Regions from separate parts of the Peribacillus sp. FSL K6-5616 genome, predicted to be linked through region 3. Evidence: predicted binding sites of a transcription regulator. Region 3 holds the regulator's gene; each other region holds the start of a gene.

Region 1 (7,621 bases), 440 kb from region 3:
TGTAAACACTTCGCCAGTTCCAGCTACATAATCGTGAAGGTCGTCAATAGTAGCAAGTTTGTATTGGAATCCTGCTTGCATTTCTTCTTCAAATACAATCCATTGCTCTTGGTTGTCAGTTACGAATACCTTTTTAACCTCAAAAGTTTGAGTGGTCATATTATTTATCCCCTTTTGCCTTTCGGCTGTTTTTTGTTTGGATTTTTTCGTTGTCCGTCTTGCTGATAAGTTAACTATACTATATAGTATATATTATATCAACAATAAATTACAATTTTTCCAAATTATCTTTTTATATTCTAGACGATATAGGATATAGTATAATTATATAAGTAAATAAAAGGGGTTGTATGAGAATGAAAACTACAGTAAAGGTCACTCCAAGATTAGGTAAAGTATTGAAGGACAGAGGAATGACACAAGTTAAATTGAGTGAACTTACAGGAATCCCTCAAGGAAACATTTCAAGGTTTGATAAATTAGAAAGTCATAAGGATACTCATACAATTTTAATATCCAGAGCATTAGATATATCTATAGAAGATTTATTTGAAATTGAATTAGTTCAAACTGAAGAAAACCACCAATAGCAATTACTGGTGGTCTTTTGTATAAACAGGAAATTTATTGTAAAAAATATTATTATCACTAGCTTTTCTTTCTTTATTAATTCCCCTTAACTGAGCTGAGGTATATTCCTTAGCTTTTTTCATTCCTCTTCAAGCCAAGGTTTATCGTTAAGTTTACCCTTTTTTAATAGTTCATAATATAGGTGAGTGAATGCTTTAGCCATTAATTCCATATTAGACTCATTAGCATAAGTAATTTTACAAGGCGGTCTATCTTCTTTATTTGTTTTTGCACTCCATGGAATTTTTGCGTTTTTTAATTCTAAGCAACCTAATTGACGCATTTTCTTTATAATTTCTGATCTATCCTTATCAGGAAATAGAGCTTCTAATTCCTCGATTGTAGATAATATTGTTTTTTCTTCAAGTATTTTTTCTTAATCTTTGTAAAGGTCTATGGAAGTTAAATATTTTCAAACTTTAACGAACATAAATACTGGCTGTTGTGAGGTAAATAGAAAGTTTCCTTATTATTTAAGTGATTTTTTACAATATTCAGCAAAATATAAGTACTATTTGATTTATACAAAAAGCTCGGTTAGTCAAAAAACCGAGCTTTTGTTACTCTATTTTTTCCATTTTTTAAAGCATTCATAATAACATTCGTAAATATTTTTCGAAGTTAACTCCTTCTACTTTAGAAATTTGCTCCAAGGAGGAATCATTGATAGCCTCTGTCAGGAATGCCACTGCGAGCTGTACGGATTTTTCTAGGTTCTCTCCACGCATCATGCTTCCCATAATCACAGATGCAAATAAATCACCAGTACCTGAATAGCTTTCACCGTTATACTGCGTCGCACTATAAAAGGTTCTACTTCCGTCCAAATACATATTTCCGATAAACTGCTTCTCTGAATCTGCTGACGGTGGATTCATTCCAGTGATGATAACCTGAGCTCCCGTTTCTTGCTGCAACATATTCCCTGCTTCTTCTATCGCTTTAATATAGTCCTCTTCGTTAGAATAGCTATGCAGCTTTTCATAAGACAATCCGGTTAATAAACAGCACTCTGTAACATTTGGTGTAATGACATCTGCACGCTTCACCAGTTCTCTCATAAGTACCAGTAATTCATCGGTAAAAAGTTTATAGACTTCTCCTATATCCCCCATTACTGGATCAACAAGTAAAATGGTTTCTTTTGTATAAAATTTATCTAAAAAATGGAAAATATTATTAATTTGCTCTTCACCAGTAACGAAGCCGGTATAGATTCCATCAAAGGTTACATTAAGCTTGCTCCATTCTTCTATGAAGTATTTCATTTTGGATGTAAAATCTTCACAAAAAAAACTTGGATATCCGGTTTGCGCAGTCAATATGGCCGTTGGTAAAGGGCATGCCTGCACGCCCATGACCGAAAGAACCGGAATTGCAGCTGTTAATGAACATTTTCCAAAAGATGATAAATCCTGTAGTACAACAACTTTTTTCATAATAACCTCCATATGGCCTATCCACTTTAAACTTTATTTATCTTATCATAAATCAGCTAAAAACAGTCATCTCCTCTCTCTTTTCAATACGTATATATCTGTATTTTTATCAACTGACCTCATAGTTTTTTAATAAATTGACACTTTTATAGACACCAGTCTTTTGCTAAAATCATAGGAAAATTCTAGTTAGGAAGGTTTACAGATATGCAAAATACACAAAGTTATTCAAGGTCAAGTCAAAAAACTATGGATTTAATTATTACCGCAATGTTGATTGCTCTTGTGTTCCTATCTACATTCTTTTTGAATATTAAACTGCCAATTGCCGCAAATGGAGGGTTAGTTCATCTAGGAACAGCTATGCTTTTTATTGCATCTATTTTATTTGGTCCTAAAAAAGCAGCTCTTGCTGGTGCGATAGGAATGGGGTTATTTGATATAGTTGGAGGGTGGACATTGTGGGCACCTATCACCATTGTGGCTCGTGGTTTGCAAGGATATATAGTTGGTAAAATCGCTTGGTCAAAGGGTCGCAACGGTACTAGCAATGCTTTCAATGTAATAGCAACAATCGTTTCAATTCCATTTATGATAGCTGTTTATTATATTGGTGAAGGGATTCTATACGGTAATTGGATTGCACCTTTAGCTTCGATACCTGGAGATCTCGTTCAAAATATATTAGGAATTATCGTTGCCGTTCCAGTTTGTGTGGCTTTGAAAAAGGTTCCTTATTTTAAGTAAATTCGCTATAAAGGTAAACGTCAAGTAGCCCCCAAATACTACATGGATGGTGTATTTGGGGGCTATGTTTTGTTTGCTTCCCTTTTTATCGGTACTCTGCATGCAGAGGGTAAACTAGATGACCACGACAAGACTTTATCTATTTCTTTTTTCATTCTTAAGTCTTTTAACGTGAGCTCTCATTTTATCTAATTCCTTTTGTTTCCCTTCTTCATCATTTGCCAATGCAGAAAATAAAGCTATCGTGCCTAATTTGTCGAATTCTACATCTCCAGATCCACCTTTAGTAAAACTAAAGTATAGTTCCGTAAACGCCTTAGCCATTAATTCGTAGTTCTTTTCTTGGTTTACTCTTTTTCACATTAGAATAGTCCTTTCAATTAAACTATTTATTCTTTTCCTTATACAAAAATAGCCTACTTTCTTCTTTGGCTATACACTCGAAAAGCTTCCTTCTAAAATATTCATTAATATCGATATTATCCGCTGAAATAACTTCTACATCGGTCATATCGACATCATTAAGATTAATTTTCTTTGACTTTTTATCCAATCAATATCACTCTCCTGTCCTACATAATAATCTCCAAACAAAATATCTTATATTCACATTTCACTAAATTATCTATGAAAATAGTAACGAGTAACATTATAGAAAATAAAAAATCACCAATCGTATAGACTGGTGATTTCTATTCATTTTGTATATTTAGCTAAGATTAACTTCACTTCTTTTTTCAAGTATTCATCTACTGTAAATTCATTTAGGAATGTTCTACTCTTAATCCACAGTTTTCTTTTTGGTTTTGCTTTAGTCATTTTTTCACTCCCTTACCTCTACCCCAACAATATCCTCAAACTTCACCCTAATAATATGTCCCTTCTCATTTTCCAACTCTAAATGTATCATCTTTGTCAAAGGATCTAACCTATGTATCATTCCTGTATATTCCCAATCAAATCCATCTTCCCAAACAGTAAACATTACAGGTGAAGCAAACTCCATAGCAGTGTGTATCTTGTCCTCAAACTCCTCTAACTGGTACTCATCTAATATTGGCTTTAATTGACGGTAATAATCCTTATTTACATGATTAAGTAATTTAACGTATTCGGGAAGCATTAAAGCTGGTTGCCATTTTAACTTTCCTCGATCTTTTATAGACATAAGAACATCTCCATTTCATTCTATAAATACATTATAGAACATTTGTTCTTAATTTAGTCAAAAAAATGAACAGGAATGCTGCCCCGTTAGTTTAAGTACATTCTTTCACAATCTCAATGGTGTAGAGCCTTTTTAGACACAATCCAATCACCTAAAAAATAGAGTTGATAATGGGGTACAAGATATTCGTATGGTACTTTATCCTGTACAAAGAACTTCCAACCATTACTTTTGCATTATGTTATTGTATAATTTAGGTATTACATAAAATGAGGTGGCATGCATGGAAACTATCCAAACAGAATTAGTAGACGGCTGGAAACTTATAGCACATCCTGATTATACGGTTTTCTCTAATGAAAAAAGCTATATTGTAGTGCAGAAAGACGATATGAACGAAATGATTATAGCCTTTTCTATCAACAACAACACATTTAGTGTAACTAGTTGTAATTGGGGATTAAAATTCGATTTCCGTAGCGATGAAAAAACAATTGCCATAACCACCGATCCAAATGAATATGAAGAAGATGAAGATGAAGATTGAAAAGTAAAGCATCCTTTCGAGGGTGCTTTCTTTTTATCTAAAGCACAACAGGGTAAGATGGGGTTAGAAACTCTATGTTTCTTTACTTTTATATTCCTACTTTTAGGGGTACCTCCAACATTTCGAAAATAAGCAAATATCAACCTAAAAAAGTCGATTTCCTGTATTGATAAGGAATCGAATCGACTTTTTTGTTCGCTTGTTAGACTAACGCACCCGTTCGTATTATAAGGTCATCCAGAAAATATTTCTGGTTGACCATTTTTTATATCGATATATGATAACCGTAGCCGGGGTAGAACGTCCGCACCTGTGGGACTAGATCCCGTCAACTAAACAGTTCGCCCCCTACTTGTAGAAACATGATTGAGGCTGGTTGGGACTATGATCTCGTATAACAAGCGAAGCTATGATACTACAAGAAGGAATTGGGGTACCGGTGACTTTATATTAGGAGGAGATAATTTATGAATCCAGTTGTTGGTCTGGATGTGGCAAAAGGGGAAAGTCAGGTTCAAGCGTTCTTGGATAAAAAGCAGCCTTACAAAAAAGGCTTTAAAGTAGCACATACTCTTGAAGGGTTAGCTAGTCTTCTAGACTTTATTAGAGAAGTAGAAAATGTATCCGGGGGACGGCCTCCCATTGTATTAGAATCCACTGGACATTATCATACACCAGTTGTCCAGTATTTCGAGGATAGAGGGTACTTATTGATTATCGTAAATCCACTCATATCGTATCGAGCTAAGAGTTCTAGTTTACGCAAGGTAAAGACAGATGTTATTGACGCTCGTCATCTCTGCGAGCTGTATTATAAAGAGGACTTAGAGCCGTATAAACAGCGAGGAATCCAACTCTTAAACTTACGTAACCTTACAAGACAGCACGAAAATATTACAGGCCTGTTTGTACAAACTAAATTACAATTTCAAGCAATTTTGGATCAAGTGTTTCCTGAATACCGTGGGGTTTTTGGTGACTTACATTCATATGTTTCTTTACTAACCTTACAAACATTTCCTACATCACAAAAAATCCTGGATACTGGTGAAGAGAAAGTTGCCAAGAAAATAAAGGAATTATGTAAAAGTCGTTCGCAAAAATGGGCAGACAGTCAGGCAGAAAAACTGATGGCCGCCGCAGTTCAAAATCCATTTCAGAAAAACTTATATCATAGTCTGACCTTAAGCCTGGATATGTATATTAATATGCTTCTTGAATACAAAAAGCATCTATCCAAGCTTGAAGATGAGATAGATGCTTTAGCAAAAGGTATTGAAGAGTGTAAGGTTATCCAATCGATCCCTGGTATCGGTGAAAAAATCGCTGCCAAGATAATTTCTGAAATTGGGGAAATTGATCGGTTTAATCACCCTAAGAAGCTGGTTGCATTTGCCGGAATCGATCCAAGTGTTTTTGAATCTGGTACATTCAAAGGTACTTTAAATCGGATTACCAAAAGAGGTTCTAGTAGGCTACGACACGCCTTATATATGGCTGTAAAATGTGCCATTCGTGATAGTCGCAAAAAGAAAACGACAGATGAAATCATTCCTCGTAACAAGAGATTACGAGAGTTTTATGATAAGAAACGTGAGGAAGGAAAGCCCTTTAAAGTAGCTGTGATAGCATGTGCCAATAAATTCTTACATTGGATTTATGCACTTTTAAAAAGCAAATCAACTTTCCAAGATCTAGCCTAGTTTTAAAGTATAACTAAATAGCCCAAAACTTTCCAAACACAGAACCTTGGAAGGTTATTTGGCATACGCAAATTTAGTATAACATGAAACATTTTAAGTGTTTATTGAAAAATGTTGACAAACTATTGGCTGGTTTAGTTGCATAAGAAAAGGAGCTACTGATTAGCTCCTGTTAATGAAGTAAAGCACCCGTTCGCACAATAAGTGATATTGATTTTTTTTACATTAAACCTATTACTACCCCAATAATTGAAAAAGAAAATACTAATAAAATCAATAAGATTATTAAAGGAGCTATCTTCTTTAGAAATCCTTCTTCTTTGTTTTTAAAACTTATATAACTAAAAACCAGGCTAAGTACACCTGTAATAAAAGAACTAGAAAATAATACTTTTAGGAAAACAACCATCATACCTTCAGGTTTATCAGGAGCAAATTCATAAGCAATAAACATTGTTATTGCACTTATAATGCTTAATATCGCAGATCTTTTGCTGTATTTTTCGTTCATTTGTTTTAAACTCCCTCATCTTTAACTAAGAAACCTTAAGTTAAACAATTTTTTATATGAAAATATTATAATTCCACAAATCACAGTTACTCCTACAAATGTGAAAAAGTAAAGAAAAGGAGAATTTACCTTACCAAAAACTACTTCATTTTGAAGTGTTTCTACTTTATCCCATGCACTTGCAATATCTGGTTTATAGTTCCTTGTTTTTATATATCCGACTAACATCATACCGACTAAATAGATTATATGAATTGCAATTGAACCAATAAATGCTTGAAAAACCAGCTTCATTTAGACCCTCCTTTACAACCTCATACTACCATAATAACCCATATGTGTTAATGAACTAAACTGCCCCGTTAGTTTAAGTACAATATTTCACAAACTTTCTTTTGGTAAAAGAAAAAGAGGGAATTCACCCCATAATCCATTCATATAAAAAATATCCGCCTGTACCTATTAAAAAGTATTTAAGAAAAATCAAAAGTTTACTTGGCTTATCGTGATTTGCAAGTAACATAACTAATCCAAATAGAACCCCAAATCCAAGTGATTTAAATAAAAGTGTCATTTTAACCGTCCTTAAACAAAAGTTAATGTGATTATAAATTTTAGATAACAGTATTTTTTAAAAGTAACCTGCCCCGATAGTTTAAGTACATTTCTTCACAATCTTATAACAACCTAAACATAAATTTCCAATTTTTGTTTAGGTTGCTGAACAAAAGTAAAAAAGCAAACATTTCATAAATAAATTATTATTTGTCCCAAAACTCGTCCTTTTCTGAACACACCACTGTTCGATTTGAAAAAGACGTTTTTTATTACCTTTCTCGTAACAAAACCCTGTTCATTATTCTTCGTTCAATAACC
Region 2 (7,621 bases), 3.2 Mb from region 3:
GCTTTTGAGCCAAAGATTTATGGAGGATCTCATTCACTAAAGTACTTTTCCCTGAACCGGAGACTCCTGTAACGGCTGTGAAGACCCCAAGCGGGAATTTGACATTAACGTTTTTCAGATTATTTTCCTTGGCACCTTTTATCTCAATGACACGGCCATCATTTTTCCGGCGTTCCAATGGCAATGGAATGAATTTCTTCCCTGCCAAATATTGACCCGTTAAGGATTTAGGATCATTCATGACCTCTTCCGGAGTACCAGCGGCCACTATTTCTCCTCCATGCGCTCCAGCTCCTGGACCAACATCGATTAAATAATCCGCAGCAATCATCGTATCTTCATCATGCTCGACAACAATCAGGGTGTTCCCGATTTCTCGCATATTCTTCAATGTTTCGATCAATCGATCGTTATCCCTCTGATGCAGCCCTATTGAAGGTTCATCCAAAATATAGAGGACTCCCGTTAAACGGGAACCGATCTGCGTCGCCAATCTTATACGCTGCGCTTCACCGCCGGATAATGTTCCCGCTGCCCTGCTCAACGTCAAATATTCCAAACCTACATTGGCCAGGAAACCGAGCCGCTCACGAATTTCACGTAAAATCAATCTCGCAATTGCCGCTTCCTTTTCAGTCAAATCAAGCTCATCGAAAAATACCAACGCATCTTCCACTGATAAAGCTGTCGTTTGACTTATATGGACCCCTTGAATGAGCACGGAAAGACTCTCTTTCTTCAATCGATGACCCTTACAGGTTGGACAGTGATGTTCTGACATGTATTTCTGCATTTGCTCACGAATATAGTCTGAACTCGTCTCCTTGAAGCGCCTTTCGATGTTTCTTAAAACTCCTTCAAAAGGAATATATCCTTCTTGCACTCTTCCAAAATCATTTTTATAACGGAAATATATCTTATCTTTACCTGAACCAAGCAAGACCTTATCCATCTTCTCTTCCGGTAAATCTTTAACGGGCACATCCATATCTATTCCATAATGGTTGGCCACCGCTTCAAGGAGCTGAGGATAATATTGAGAACTCGTCGGCTCCCATGGCGCAATCGCATGTTGACGGAGGCTTAATTCGTTATTCGGGATGACCAGATCACGGTCCACCTCAAGCCTCGCCCCCAAGCCATCACAATCCGGGCAGGCCCCGAACGGGCTATTGAAGGAAAACATCCTCGGCTCTAACTCTTCAATCGAAAATCCGCAGTATGGACAAGCATGATGTTCACTGAAAAGCAGCTCTTCCTCACCCATTACGTCAATGATGACTTTGCCTTCGCCAAGCTGCAAAGCACTTTCCAATGAATCTGCAAGCCTGGCCATGATCCCCTCTTTAATGACGATCCGGTCAATGATGACTTCAATCGAATGTTTCTTATTTTTTTCGAGAGTGATTTCCTCACTGAGATCATGCATTTCCCCGTTCACACGAATGCGGACATAACCTTGTTTCTTAACATCCTCCAAAACTTTCGCATGTGTCCCTTTTCTGCCTGAGACGAGCGGTGCCAATACCTGAAGCTTGGTTCTCTCAGGGTAATCAAGAATGCGGTCCACCATTTGTTCGATCGTTTGTGAGGTGATTTCAATATTATGGATCGGACAGGTCGGCCTGCCGACCCGTGCAAATAACAGCCTTAAATAATCATAGATCTCCGTAACAGTCCCTACGGTTGAACGAGGATTCCGACTGGTCGTTTTCTGGTCTATGGAAATGGCTGGTGACAAACCTTCGATCGCATCGACATCCGGTTTATCCACTTGGCCTAAGAATTGACGAGCATAAGCGGACAGTGATTCTACATAACGTCTTTGCCCTTCTGCATAAATCGTATCAAAAGCCAAGGAAGACTTTCCAGATCCGGATAATCCGGTCAGCACAACAAGTTTGTCTCTCGGTATCGTGATATCAATATTCTTTAAATTGTTGGCCCTGGCGCCTTTTATCACAATTTTATCCATTGCCATGTTTCGTCACCCTTCCGCTTTTAACTCTAGTAATAAATCACGCAGCTCGGCAGCTCGCTCGAAGTCCAGTGCCTTTGCCGCTTCCTTCATTTCTTTTTCCATGCTTGCCATCACTTTTAAACGCTCTTTTTTAGGGAGCTTAGCAAGGCTTGGTGCAAGATCTTCCTTATACTCTTCGCCTTCTTCGGCTACATGCGTCGCCCTTATGGAGTCACGGATATCCTTTTGAATGGTTTGAGGCATTATTCCATGCTCTTCATTATACTTCTCCTGGATTTCACGGCGCCGCCTCGTTTCATTGATGGCAAGTTCCATCGAATTCGTGATGCGGTCTGCATACATGATGACATGGCCGTTGGCATTACGGGCTGCACGGCCCATCGTTTGAATAAGCGAACGTTCCGAGCGAAGGAACCCTTCCTTATCGGCATCCAGAATGGTCACCAACGACACTTCCGGAATATCCAGGCCTTCCCGTAAAAGGTTGATTCCAACGAGTACATCATATTTGCCCATTCGGAGTTCCCGGATGATTTCTATCCTTTCCAAGGTCTTCACTTCCGAATGAAGATATTGGACCTTGATGCCGATTTCCTTTAAATAATCAGTTAAATCTTCAGACATCTTTTTCGTCAAGGTCGTTATGAGCACACGCTCGTTCTTTTTGACGCGCTCCTGTATTTCACCGATCAGGTCATCTATCTGCCCTTCAATCGGCCGCACTTCTACCGTCGGATCCAGCAATCCGGTAGGACGGATGATTTGCTGAACCATTTCTGGCGTATGTTCGAGTTCATATGGTCCCGGAGTTGCCGAAACGAATATGGATTGATGGACCTTTTTTTCAAATTCTTCAAATCTTAGCGGGCGGTTATCTTTCGCAGACGGCAGACGGAAGCCATGGTCGACGAGCACTTGCTTTCGCGCCTGATCTCCATTGAACATTCCGCGGATTTGCGAAAGGGTTACATGTGATTCATCCACGACCAATAGGAAGTCCTCTGGAAAGTAGTCCATTAAAGTGTATGGTGTCGCACCTGAGGGACGAAGGGTTAAATGGCGGGAATAGTTCTCTATCCCTGAACAAAAGCCCATTTCCCGCATCATTTCCAAATCATAGCGGGTCCGCTGCTCCAAGCGCTGTGCTTCAAGAAGCTTTTCATCTTCCCTTAATTCCTTCAGTCTCTCTTCCAGTTCCGTTTCGATATTTTGAATGGCTATCCGCATTTTCTCTTCGCGGGTTACGAAGTGGGAAGCCGGGAAAATGGCAATATGTTCCCGTTCACCGGTAATTTCACCGGTCAGGGCATCGACTTCACGGATACGGTCAATCTCATCCCCGAAAAACTCGACCCGTACACAATGTTCATCACGGGAGGCCGGGAAAATTTCGACGACGTCGCCGCGAACGCGGAAGGTCCCCCGTTGGAAAGCAATATCATTCCTCTCATATTGAATGTCCACGAGTCTGTGCAGCAAGGCATTCCGGTCTATTTCCATGCCTGTTCGGAGGGAAACGACCATCTCCCGGTACTCTTCAGGAGAACCGAGTCCATATATGCACGAAACACTGGCAATGATGATGACATCTTTCCTTTCGAACAAAGATGATGTGGCCGAGTGACGCAGTTTATCGATTTCATCATTGATGCTTGCATCTTTTTCGATGAATGTATCCGTGGATGGAACATAAGCCTCTGGCTGGTAGTAATCATAATAGCTAACGAAGTATTCGACCGCATTATTAGGGAAGAACTCTTTGAACTCACTGTAAAGCTGCCCTGCCAACGTTTTATTGTGGGCAATGACAAGAGTCGGTTTATTGATCTTTTGGATCACATTGGAAACGGTGAACGTTTTTCCTGTACCCGTTGCCCCCAATAGCGTCTGCATTTCCTTGCCTTCCTTAATCCCTTCGACCAGCATTTCAATTGCTGCCGGCTGATCTCCTTGAGGAGAGTATTTTGAGACTAACTCAAACTTATCCTTCACCAAGCATGGCCTCCTATTGAAATATTTTTATATGAAAACGGGACATGCCTATATCCCTTCTATTTATTCCGGCTTAATAAAGCATATATACACATTCTACCACAATAGCCTGAAAACAAACCAGCAATAAGCGAACATCCATTCGTTTTTTTGTTTTAATGAACTTCATGATGTGTTGAGGGGAATGACAAGTTTGAGTACAAAAAAAGCACCTTTGATGTCAGGCGCTCTTAGATGTACGTTTCATCATTCTTTTTGATAACCAAAAACCCACTGTCAGGGATAAGGCATCGACGATGATCAATAAGTTTGTATGCGTATAACCTTTATATGCGGAAGCTGTAATCAAGGCAACAGTTAAAACAAGGCCTACGACATTGTTATAGGTGACTCTTGAAAATAGCATGACAAGTAGACAAGGAAGGAAAAGGGCAGAAAGAATTTTAATCATTTTTTCATCTCCTTTATAAGAGAAAAATAGAGTAGTTTCAGTTTAAATGATTATGAAGTTTTTTGCCAATCAATTTCCTGCTTGATTTTCAAGGCATCCTTGGAAGAGTATCACACATCCATCAATTATGCCCAATAAAAAAAAGAGGCAAACCCCTTTATAAGGAAGTTTGCTTCTTTTCAGTTCAATCAATATGGATCCGCTTCATGCCCTTTTCTAACGGCGTCCTCAGGGTTATCCGTCCCACCCAGTGGTTTTGAAGATTCCGTATGTTCAGATGCCGCGGACAGTCCCTCTTTCAACCTGCGGCCATACTCTTCATCGGCCTCTTCGGCAAGTGCTATCATTTTTTCCTGAATGCGCTTGTCGGCAGGAGCCAATGCCGCCACTAAATTGGAAATTAAATCGTCTTTTTCCCAATCCTCGAATTCCCGGAACGTTTCCCCGGCCTGTTTCGTATTGTTTTGGCGATCGATTGTCTCACGGACAAGTTTCCCTTCCACCATAGGTGTATACTCTTTACCCGTTTGATTGGCTTCCTTCAAGCCGCCAACAGTGGATGGTTCGTAGTTGATGTGGGGGCTTTGGCTGCCTCTGCCAACTTCATATTGCATCTGTCCGCCAGTCTGATTCGTGGCAGTTCGTTTCTTTGGAGCATTGATCGGCAGTTGCAAATAATTCGCGCCAACACGGTGACGCTGTGTATCGGAATAAGAGAATGTACGTCCCTGTAACATCTTGTCATCAGAAAAATCCAGTCCATCAACTAGGACACCGGTACCGAATGCAGCCTGTTCGACTTCAGTGAAATAGTCTTCAGGGTTTTTATTCAATACCATCGTACCGACATGCAGCCATGGGAACTCATCTTTCGGCCAGATCTTCGTATCATCCAGCGGATCGAAATCCAACTCAGGATGATCATCATCACTCATGATCTGTACGTTGAGATCCCATTCAGGATAGTCCCCGCGTTCAATCGCTTCATATAGATCCTGTGTGGCATGATTGAAATTCGTAGCTTGAATTTCATTGGCCTCTTGCTGCGTCAGGTTCTTGATCCCTTGTTTCGGTTCCCAATGATACTTGACGAGCACTGCTTTCCCTTCCTCATTCACCCATTTATAAGTATTGACCCCTGATCCTTGCATCATGCGGTAGTTAGCTGGGATGCCCCATGGGGAAAACACAAAGGTAACCATATGGAATGTTTCAGGCGAACTTGAGCAAAAATCGAAAATCCTCCTGCCGTCCTGAATATTCGTGACCGGATCCGGTTTGAAGGCATGAATCAAATCCGGGAATTTCATGGCATCACGGATAAAGAAAATTTTCAGGTTATTGCCTACAAGATCCCAGTTTCCATCTTCCGTATAAAATTTAACGGCAAATCCCCTTGGGTCACGTAACGTTTCCGGGGACGTCCCTCCATGAATAACAGATGAAAATCTCACGAATACCGGGGTTTTTTTACCTTCTTCCTGAAAAACCTTCGCTCTCGTATATTTTGAAATCGGCTCGTCCCCCGCTTTACCGGTCGGAACGAAATAACCATGCGCACCTGCACCGCGGGCATGTACAACCCGTTCAGGGATGCGCTCCCTATCGAAGTGGCTGATCTTTTCCAAAAAATCATAGTTCTCAAGTGTACTAGGACCTCTGTTCCCTACAGTTCTCAGACTCTGGTTATTCGTTACCGGGTGTCCTTGCCTGTTCGTTAATGTTTCATTCGTTTCATCATTTGTTTTTTTGGATTTATCAGACAAAAAAATCCCTCCTTTGTTAATAAAAGCCACAATACTACTATACTTTCCCCCATTCCCTATATTTAACTCTTCAATCTTCAAAATTTAATTGAAATTAGGTAAATAAGTACTTTTCCCCTATATATAGATGAGCCTATTTTCATGCCATTAACGACTTGAAGCATTTAGTAGTCGGAGTGAGCATACCCATTTTTGTATAAGTCAACATCACACCACTATAATGAAATGAGGATAAAAAATTTAAAAAGCGGGGTGCCTTCATTGGACGAATCAATAATAGGAAGACTTGGCAGGATGATGACCGGAAAAACCAGTCGTTGGGTTGTCATTGCCGCATGGATAATTGCAGCAATCGCATTAACCTTTACATTGCCTGCCGTTAATGATCGAACAGCAAATAATGCCTCAGACTTGCCTGAAGACTCGCCTTCTGTCGTGGCTGATGAACTTATTAAAGAAGAGTTTCCAAATTCCTCTGGAATACCTGCCCTGCTTACATGGCATCGGGAAGGTGGACTGACAGAGGCCGACTTGGCTGAAATCCAGTATCTTTCCAAGGAACTGACAGATAATCCATTGACACAGCAATCTTTCTTACCGCCGCTTCATGAAATTCCGTTGCCTGCTCTTAAAGGATCGGTTTCAGAAGATGGAACGACTTTCGTACAGCCGCTTTTCTTTAAAGAAAATACCGAGACTGAAATTCTCGAAAAAAATCTTGAAAGCATTAATGAAGCAGTAACGGAGCGCATTGGAACGGACCCATTCAATGTCCCGACCGATTCAGATGAATTATCCCTTCGAGTGACAGGCCCTGTAGGGATATCAGTCGATGCAACGGGTTTATTTTCAGGTGCTGATTTCAAATTGCTTTTAGCGACAGTAATACTTGTACTTGTCGTATTATTACTCATTTACCGCTCTCCGCTTTTAGCCATAATTCCTTTAATCGGAGTAGGCTTCTCCTATATTGTCACAAGCCCGATCCTTGGCTTCATGGCAGATCATGGTTGGATTACAGTCGATTCACAGGCCATTTCAATCATGACCGTATTATTATTCGGTGCCGGGACGGATTATTGTCTATTTTTAATTTCTCACTATAGAAGTGAATTAAGGAATCATGAAAGCAAACGGAAAGCCATGATCGCCGCATTTAAAGATTCATCAGGCGCCATTGCGATGAGCGGGCTAACGATCGTTATCTCCCTGCTAACTTTGCTTGTAGCCAAATACGGAGCCTACCACCGTTTCGCTGTACCATTCAGCTTGTCGATTTTAATCATGATGGTGGCAGCTTTAACACTTGTACCGGCATTGCTTTCTGTATTCGGAAGGGCTTCCTTCTTCCCAATCGTCCCGCGTACACCTGAAATGGAAGAAGCATGGGCCAAGAAAAAGGGAAAAGCCGTCAAAAAGCATAAAGAAGGC
Region 3 (7,621 bases):
CTTTCAAAGAAAGCCGTCTCCGCTTCATAGTCTCCTTCAGCTTCAAGAGTAATGGAATCATTCTGAATGATTAAAACGGCTTTACTTGATCCGTTTGTTTTTTCTAAATAGTATTTTCCATTTTGAGTCCAATAATTCATCTTTTTTTGCAAACGTTGTTCAATGGCTAACTGCAACTGGATAATCGGGACTTTTTTGGTGACATATTCGATTTGTTTTTGCAAAATACTCTTCAGTCTGCCCCTTGCTTGAATATATTCCAAAAACAAATTGAAAAATAGCTTTTCTCTTCCATAATAATGATGGGCAAATTCATCTTCGATTAAATAAATTTGATAGGTTCTCATCAGCCAATGCCTCCTAGCTTTCCTATTTTAGTCACGAAAACATCTAACCACCAGCACCCTGTCCACTATTTTCCACTTTTGATGACTTTCCCCTTTAACTGACACATTTAAACGAAATTTATTTATTCTCATTATATATTGACAAACTAAAAAGATATGTTGTTTGCTGGAGAAATTTTCTTCTTTTTTTGTCGAATGGAAGATTTCCTTTAGTATAGAAGCACATTCAATATATTTAATAGGATTTTTTGATAAAAAAACTGACACCAATCTAGTTGGTGTCAGTTCCGCATTACTGTTATTTAAGCATTTCTTTCACACGGGCAACTACATTTTCTACAGTGAAACCGAATTCCTCCATGATTTTACCGCCTGGTGCAGAAGCTCCAAAATGATTGATGGCCAATATTTCACCCTCATCACCTGCATAACGATCCCAGCCAAACGGTGAAGCCACTTCGATAGCTAAACGTTTTTTCACTGCCGGATTGATTACGCTTTGTTTATATTCTTTTGATTGAGTTTCAAATCGGTCCCATGATGGCATGCTGATTACCGCAACATCAATTCCTTCGTTCGCTAAAGCATTCTGTGCTTCCACAGCCAAGTTCACTTCGGAACCAGTCGCAAGTAGTAATGCATCGGCTACTTCTTTCTTAGAAGCAGAGATGATGTAAGCACCTTTTGAAACACCTTCATACGCAGTTTCGGAAGTGTCTTTAATTGTTGGCAATCCTTGACGAGTCAGTACAAGAGCAGTTGGTTTATTTGTAGACTCCATAGCCACTTTCCAGGCTGCTGCCGTTTCATTGCCATCAGCTGGGCGGATTACCCCTAGGTTAGGCATTGCACGTAATGATGCCAATTGTTCGATTGGCTCATGAGTCGGTCCGTCTTCCCCTACAGCAATGCTGTCATGGGTGAATACATAGTTTACAGGCAGTCCCATCAGTGCTGCCATTCTTATGGCAGGACGTAGATAATCAGAGAATACGAAGAATGTTCCTCCGTATACTTTTAAGCCACCATGAAGTGCCATTCCATTTAAAGCCGCACCCATAGCGAATTCACGTACACCGAACCATATATTACGGCCGCTGTAATTACCAGGTAATAGATCTGTCTCACCTTTGATGGCAGTATTATTAGATCCGGCTAAATCCGCAGAACCCCCAATGAAGCTAGGGACCTTTTTGGCGATCGCATTCAGTACTTCCCCACTTGAAGCACGGGAAGCTAATGTTTTACCTTCTTCATAGACTGGAATTTCCTGATCCCAATCAGCAGGCAGTTCACCTTTGATGGCAAGCTCCAATTGCTGTGCTAACTCAGGATGTGCTTCTTTGTAATTTTTGAACAATTCATTCCAAGCTTCTTCTTTTTGAGCACCTGCATCAACAACAGCTTCATTGAAGTGTGAATACACTTCTTCAGGTACATGGAAGTCCTCTTCGAATGTCCATTTATATGCTTCTTTTGTCAATTTAAGCTCATCTGCACCAAGCGGAGCGCCGTGAACGGCAGATTTACCTGAACGGTTTGGTGAACCGTAACCAATAACCGTTTTCACTTCGATTAATGTTGGGCGTGCATCGTCGGTTTTCGCTTCTTCAATCGCTTTAGCAATTTCCTGAAGATCATTGCCATCCTCAACGCGGATATATTGCCATCCATAAGATTTGAACCGGTCTGCTACGCTTTCACTAAATGATTGACTTAAGTCGCCGTCAAGGGAAATATCATTAGAATCATATAAAACAACAAGTCTTCCCAGTTGTAGATGTCCAGCTAATGAAGCGGCTTCTGCAGAAACACCTTCCATTAAATCTCCATCTCCACAAATGCTATATGTATAATGATCGACCACATTATAAGAATCGCGGTTATAGCTTTCTGCCAAGTGACGTTCAGCCATTGCCATTCCGACTGCCATTGCGATACCTTGTCCAAGCGGCCCGGTAGTTGCATCTACACCAGCCGTATGTCCGAATTCAGGATGTCCTGGAGTTTTACTGCCCCATTGACGGAAGCTTTTCAAATCATCGATAGATAAGCCATAGCCCGATAAATGAAGAAGGCTGTATAACAGCATAGAACCATGTCCAGCTGAAAGAACAAAGCGATCTCTATTAAACCAATCTGGATTTTTCGGGTTATGGTTCATATATTCGGTCCATAGTTTATACGCCATTGGCGCTGCCCCCATTGGCATACCTGGATGGCCGGAATTAGCCTTTTCAATTGCATCAATTGATAATGTACGAATCGTATTGATAGAAAGTGCATCTAATTTATCTAACATATTGTAAAAACATCCCTTCCTGTAATGTACCTCTTTATATTATAGTGACAAGCATAATATCACAACTAAAATCACTATTTACTGCCTCAATATTAAAATTTTCTAGAAATAAGAGAAGCCTCTATTTAGATTAAACTAAATAGGAGAATACATACATGAATGCACTCTCTTTTTACTCCAAAATGCCAAAGAATCCTCAAATGGAATGTTCCATCAGAGGAATCCAAGCATTAATGTAAATTTCGTTTTTCTTTTATATTTTTTATCTTTTGAGGAGTGACGTCATTACCCTCTGGATCCACGACCTTCACATGCTCCAACGTGTCGGACATGGATTTTCTGAATGTTTCCAAATATTCACTTCTCAATTGGGTTTGCTCTTTCGCTTCAACTTCCGTCAAGCCTTCAGCCTTTGCCTTTTTAGAAAGTACATTTATACGGGCTATTTTGTCTTTTGATAACATAATTTCGCTCCTTCATAATCTGCGGATATTGTCATGGTATTAAAAAAAAAGCGAAATTACAAGTTCTATGATTTACTTTCCTTTTTATTCATTTGATGTTCGAGAAAACGCCTGTTCACAGTAGCCTTAGATACATTGTATCCAAAGCCCCTTAATGTGGCTGCGATTTCTGAGAATGTCAACCCATTGGCACGCAGTTTAATAATTTCTTCAATAGGAATCTCCATACGGTCCCTTCCAGTGGAATTCCTTTGGTTGTGAAGATTTTTTTGAGGACGGTACCCTTTTTCAACGGCTCTCATCATTCCGCGCTTTATTTTAAGATTATGTAGTTTCCTTTGATATTCTTCTACAATGCCCACTATCTGGATGACCATGGCATCCGAATCCGATAACTCCAGCTCCCCATCGTGTGAGAGCGTATAAATTTTCACATCTTCTTTAAGGATGACATGGAAAAGGGCTATTTTGGCATTCCCTCTTCCCAGTCTTGTTTCGTCCTGGATTAATAGGACTTCAGCTTCTTTGGTTTTAAATAGTTCGAGCATGTCAAAAATGCCATCCCGATTCAACTCATAACCACTTGCCTGTTCTTTTATAATGGAGACAACTTCCACATCCATCTTTTCAGCCAATTTGACTAATTCATCTTCCTGCCTTGCCAATGATGTTTCCTGTGACTCTTTTTCGGTGCTGACCCTACAATAGATTACCGCCTTCATAATACCCTACCTTTACTACTTACTGCTCACTGGCCAAATTCTGGACAAGTTCTTCCCCTTTAACCGGTATGACAATGACTTGTCCAGGTTTTATCGAATCCGCACTGACTCCATTATTCTCTTCTATCCAACCAATGAATTCTTTTTTTGTCAAATTTGTTTCTTCATATTCTTCGGCAATTCCCCATAGGGTGTCACCTTCGCTTACTTCTATAGAAAGGAAATCCTTTTTTTGATCATTGTTCAATGTACAAGAGAATAAAATTGAAAAGATGAATACTGATCCCGCTAATAGAATCGTATAAATATAATTTTTGTATAATTTTTTCATAATAATCCCTCCAAAGCGAATGTTCGTTCGTATGTTATGATCAAATTATAATACGAACGTTTGTTTCAGTCAACAACAAAATTCGAACTTATGTTTGTATAGAGATGGGGGCCATGCTATAATGTAGCAAAGAACATTGGGGAAGAGGTGCACAAATGACAAAACTATCAAAACGGCAGCAAGATATTCTTGATTTCATTAAAGAAGAGGTCCGCCAAAAAGGGTATCCGCCTTCCGTACGGGAGATTGGCGAAGCAGTGGGACTTGCATCAAGTTCAACAGTACACGGACATTTATCCCGCCTGGAAAGTAAAGGCCTTATTAGACGTGACCCAACCAAGCCAAGGGCCATTGAAATAATGAATTTGGAGGAAGCGAACAATATTCCCAAAGCCAATGTCGTGAACGTGCCGTTACTTGGAAAAGTAACAGCGGGCATGCCGATAACGGCCATTGAGAACATTGAAGAATACTTTCCGCTTCCCGAAAGCATGGTTCCACATGATGACCATGTATTCATGCTGGAAATCATGGGTGAAAGTATGATTGAAGCAGGAATTCATGATGGAGATTATGTCATCGTGAAACAACAAAGCAGTGCCAATAATGGAGATATCGTCGTGGCGATGACGGAAGATGATGAAGCCACTGTAAAACGATTCTTTAAGGAACCGGATTACATAAGGCTTCAGCCTGAGAACTCAAATATGGAACCAATTATTTTACGAGATGTTTCGATACTTGGAAAAGTAATAGGCTTATATAGACAAATACACTAAAAGCGCTTCCCGCGCTTTTTTTGTTTGTTTAATTTATGTCCAGAATTCTCTCAATATGCATTTGGAAGAGTAGATATTGAAATATTTTTTAATAGAATCTAGTTTCATGGGAAATTAAACATCCTTTATAACGGATGAAAGTTATACCATCGCCTTTCTGGTAATATGTACTTTGGAAGCAAGCTCATTGAAATAAAAAAAAGGGTTTAAAATCCCCCCTTTACAATTAATTTCACTCTTAACCTTTGGTTCACTTTAATAAGGTTAGATCGACCAAGTCATTCCACCAATATGTCCTGTTTAATTTTCTGGCCATAAGGAGCAATTTGCTTAATGAATGTTTCCTTGCTCATTAGATCTCTCATTACCAAGCATAAATCTTTATTTCCAGGGAACTCACTCCTAAATATATCCACCTAACACCCGTTGAATTAATACTTTTATATAGGAGTACGGCTGTTTACATTGGCGGAATTACCATCTCCCTAGTTACCCGTACCTACCTCATATTTCATCAAAAAAATGCCTCCTCAACTAAGAGAAGGCATTTCGCTATTTCTCAATATAGACCGAACGAATCAGCGTCCGGGTTCTTTCGGTACCATCCACATTTTTTTCCTTAACATCTATTGTTACATTATAAACACCTGACTTAGGTACTTCTGGAAGGGTGCCAGTAAAATTTTCAGTATCCATTGCCTTAATGGAGTTTTTTCCACTAATTTCTTTACCGGTTTCATCTAGCAGATGAACCAAAAATGTTGTGCTGATTGGTCTTTTTTTATCATTCATTGGATTCTTTATTAAAAATTTTGCATCTTTTTGCTTTACTTTTCCGGCCATACTTAATGTAATGGGGTTCTTTTCGTTAAATTGTGCTGTGAACAGGTAGGCGTCTTTTGGCGATTCAGTCTTCATTCGTACTTTCCAGTCACCAATTTCAAGGTTATTTCTGTAGAATGATTGGATGGTTGCACCATTAAAAAAGGAAGTTTCATTTTTGGCTGAATGGGCCTTTAAGGAAGGTGAATACTTTTTATTGGATGGAGAAATCAATTCAACCTCGACATCATTTGAGGCTGTATATATGCTTATATTACCTGGGGCCGCTTCATTTACATGGAAGCTTTGTTCGACCCAGACATTTTGTTTCAGGACATCACCCAGAATGGTTTGAGCGAGTGCGGTTGTAATGACATCATCTTCAACTCGTTCTTTATAATTGACATGATATGCAGGAATCCCAGTGGTGGATGTGCTTTTTAAATAGGGTTCAATTCTTGAAAATACAGCTGAGCCAACTCGAATATTGTCGTGATCAAAGTTGGGATCCGTAAATAAATGTGTTGCATAGGGTATTTTTGTACTCCATACATTCACCAGTCCATCATTTTCCCCATATGATGATAAATATTGTCCCCCCATTGATAAGGCTGATAGTACCGGGCCTCTGTTCATACCTGCCACAGTGAAATACAAGTTTTTACGAGAGTTAACATGGTTATCCGTGACAGAACGAAATTCAGCCATTTTACCAACTTGTAAAGAATAAGTTCCCTCATCTTTTTGACCTAATAAGGAACCAAGCCAGCCCGCATACCAGCTATAAGCCAAATCAGCTAGGTGAGAACCATGATGTGGGGAAGCTAAAGTGATCACCCTTCCAACATATTGGTGTGCTCCATAGTGGACTAGAGCCGCTTGGGTGTCTGGGCCCCCTTTGCTGTGAGCTATAATATTTACTTTTTCGCCCCCGAAATGGTTACTGATTTCTGAAAGCATTTGAGCTAATAGCCTTCCATTGGCATATTGGCTCACTGATCCATTTCCAGCTGAATCATGAAGCTGAACAAAAACCGTTTGGTAGCCTGCTTCATACGCTTTGGTATACATATCATTGACGCCATGATATTCCGTTTCACCATACCAGCTGGTTGAACTGCCGTTTTTCCCTTGTACAAACACGATTGGTGGTTTGTTTGTATCAAGATTGGGGGGAATACTACCAAGAAACCAATCCCCTGGACTGAAAGTTTCGGAGGGCGGTTTCAATTTTCCTGCTGAGGAAATGTCTGGCTTTGCCATAATTAATATGGTTAGAATGAGGACAAGAAAAACGACATAATTGATTACATTCCTTTTCAAGGGTTATCTCCTCCAATATCATCTGGAATTTTTTTGAACTCATCCAATTATCAATGCCCTCCTTCCATAGCCTTCTTTAGCCTTCATTAATATATAATTGTACTTTTGCATACCATTACCTGCTATCTTCATAAAGATGGGAGAAAAAAACTAGAAGAAGTTTTATTGATAATGGAGAAAAAGTATGAAGATTTGCCTTCCATTCATTTAGCTATGGGGTCTTTTTCATTTTATGAAGACGTGCTTTGGGAGGAAAACATGCTGCCAATTCACGAAAATAGAGTACAAGCCCTTATCCTGCAAAGGATAAGGGCTTGTTCATCCAGATTAACTTTTCCTTCGAATTTGCCATTGTCCATTTGCTCCTATTCATGGTGTTTAGAAGTCCGCCCTATACATTAAGTAAATAATTTTCTTTCACAGCAATTGGCTGACATTTTTGGAATCTCTGTATCAATCGTATATTTGCACAAGAAGTTTGGATTTGTACACCTTTTACTACATACAGGTATTTTACAAATGTTCTAATGT

What was found. The regulator LexA, encoded in region 3, represses DNA repair genes until DNA is damaged. The targets are predictions, from matches to a motif close to CGAACATATGTTCG.
Region 1: MHB45_RS09285 (YolD-like family protein) is a predicted target of LexA. The motif match lies at 4,020-4,033, and genes of this name have one in related genera.
Region 2: uvrB (excinuclease ABC subunit UvrB) is a predicted target of LexA. The motif match lies at 4,105-4,118, and genes of this name have one in related genera.

The regions. Positions count from the first base shown of each region.
Region 1 covers NZ_JBBOYT010000001.1:1,945,205-1,952,825, reverse strand. The annotation lists gene MHB45_RS09325 (hypothetical protein) at 1-159, opposite strand, end outside; gene MHB45_RS09320 (helix-turn-helix domain-containing protein) at 357-590, shown strand; gene MHB45_RS09315 (hypothetical protein) at 710-913, opposite strand; gene MHB45_RS09310 (pyridoxamine kinase) at 1,221-2,069, opposite strand; gene MHB45_RS09305 (ECF transporter S component) at 2,277-2,816, shown strand; gene MHB45_RS09300 (hypothetical protein) at 2,952-3,140, opposite strand; gene MHB45_RS09295 (hypothetical protein) at 3,202-3,369, opposite strand; gene MHB45_RS09290 (hypothetical protein) at 3,513-3,635, opposite strand; gene MHB45_RS09285 (YolD-like family protein) at 3,640-3,984, opposite strand; gene MHB45_RS09280 (hypothetical protein) at 4,268-4,531, shown strand; gene MHB45_RS09275 (IS110 family transposase) at 4,999-6,234, shown strand; gene MHB45_RS09270 (hypothetical protein) at 6,455-6,745, opposite strand; gene MHB45_RS09265 (membrane protein) at 6,767-7,039, opposite strand; gene MHB45_RS09260 (hypothetical protein) at 7,164-7,319, opposite strand.
Region 2 covers NZ_JBBOYT010000001.1:4,730,386-4,738,006, forward strand. The annotation lists gene uvrA (excinuclease ABC subunit UvrA) at 1-1,981, opposite strand, end outside; gene uvrB (excinuclease ABC subunit UvrB) at 1,988-3,973, opposite strand; gene MHB45_RS23040 (CsbA family protein) at 4,194-4,424, opposite strand; gene MHB45_RS23045 (catalase) at 4,613-6,196, opposite strand; gene MHB45_RS23050 (MMPL family transporter) at 6,416-7,621, shown strand, end outside.
Region 3 covers NZ_JBBOYT010000001.1:1,506,948-1,514,568, reverse strand. The annotation lists gene sirA (sporulation inhibitor of replication protein SirA) at 1-347, opposite strand, end outside; gene tkt (transketolase) at 646-2,649, opposite strand; gene MHB45_RS07270 (DUF896 domain-containing protein) at 2,880-3,113, opposite strand; gene MHB45_RS07265 (YneB family resolvase-like protein) at 3,179-3,835, opposite strand; gene yneA (cell division suppressor protein YneA) at 3,855-4,166, opposite strand; gene lexA (transcriptional repressor LexA) at 4,322-4,945, shown strand; gene MHB45_RS07250 (esterase/lipase family protein) at 5,498-7,030, opposite strand.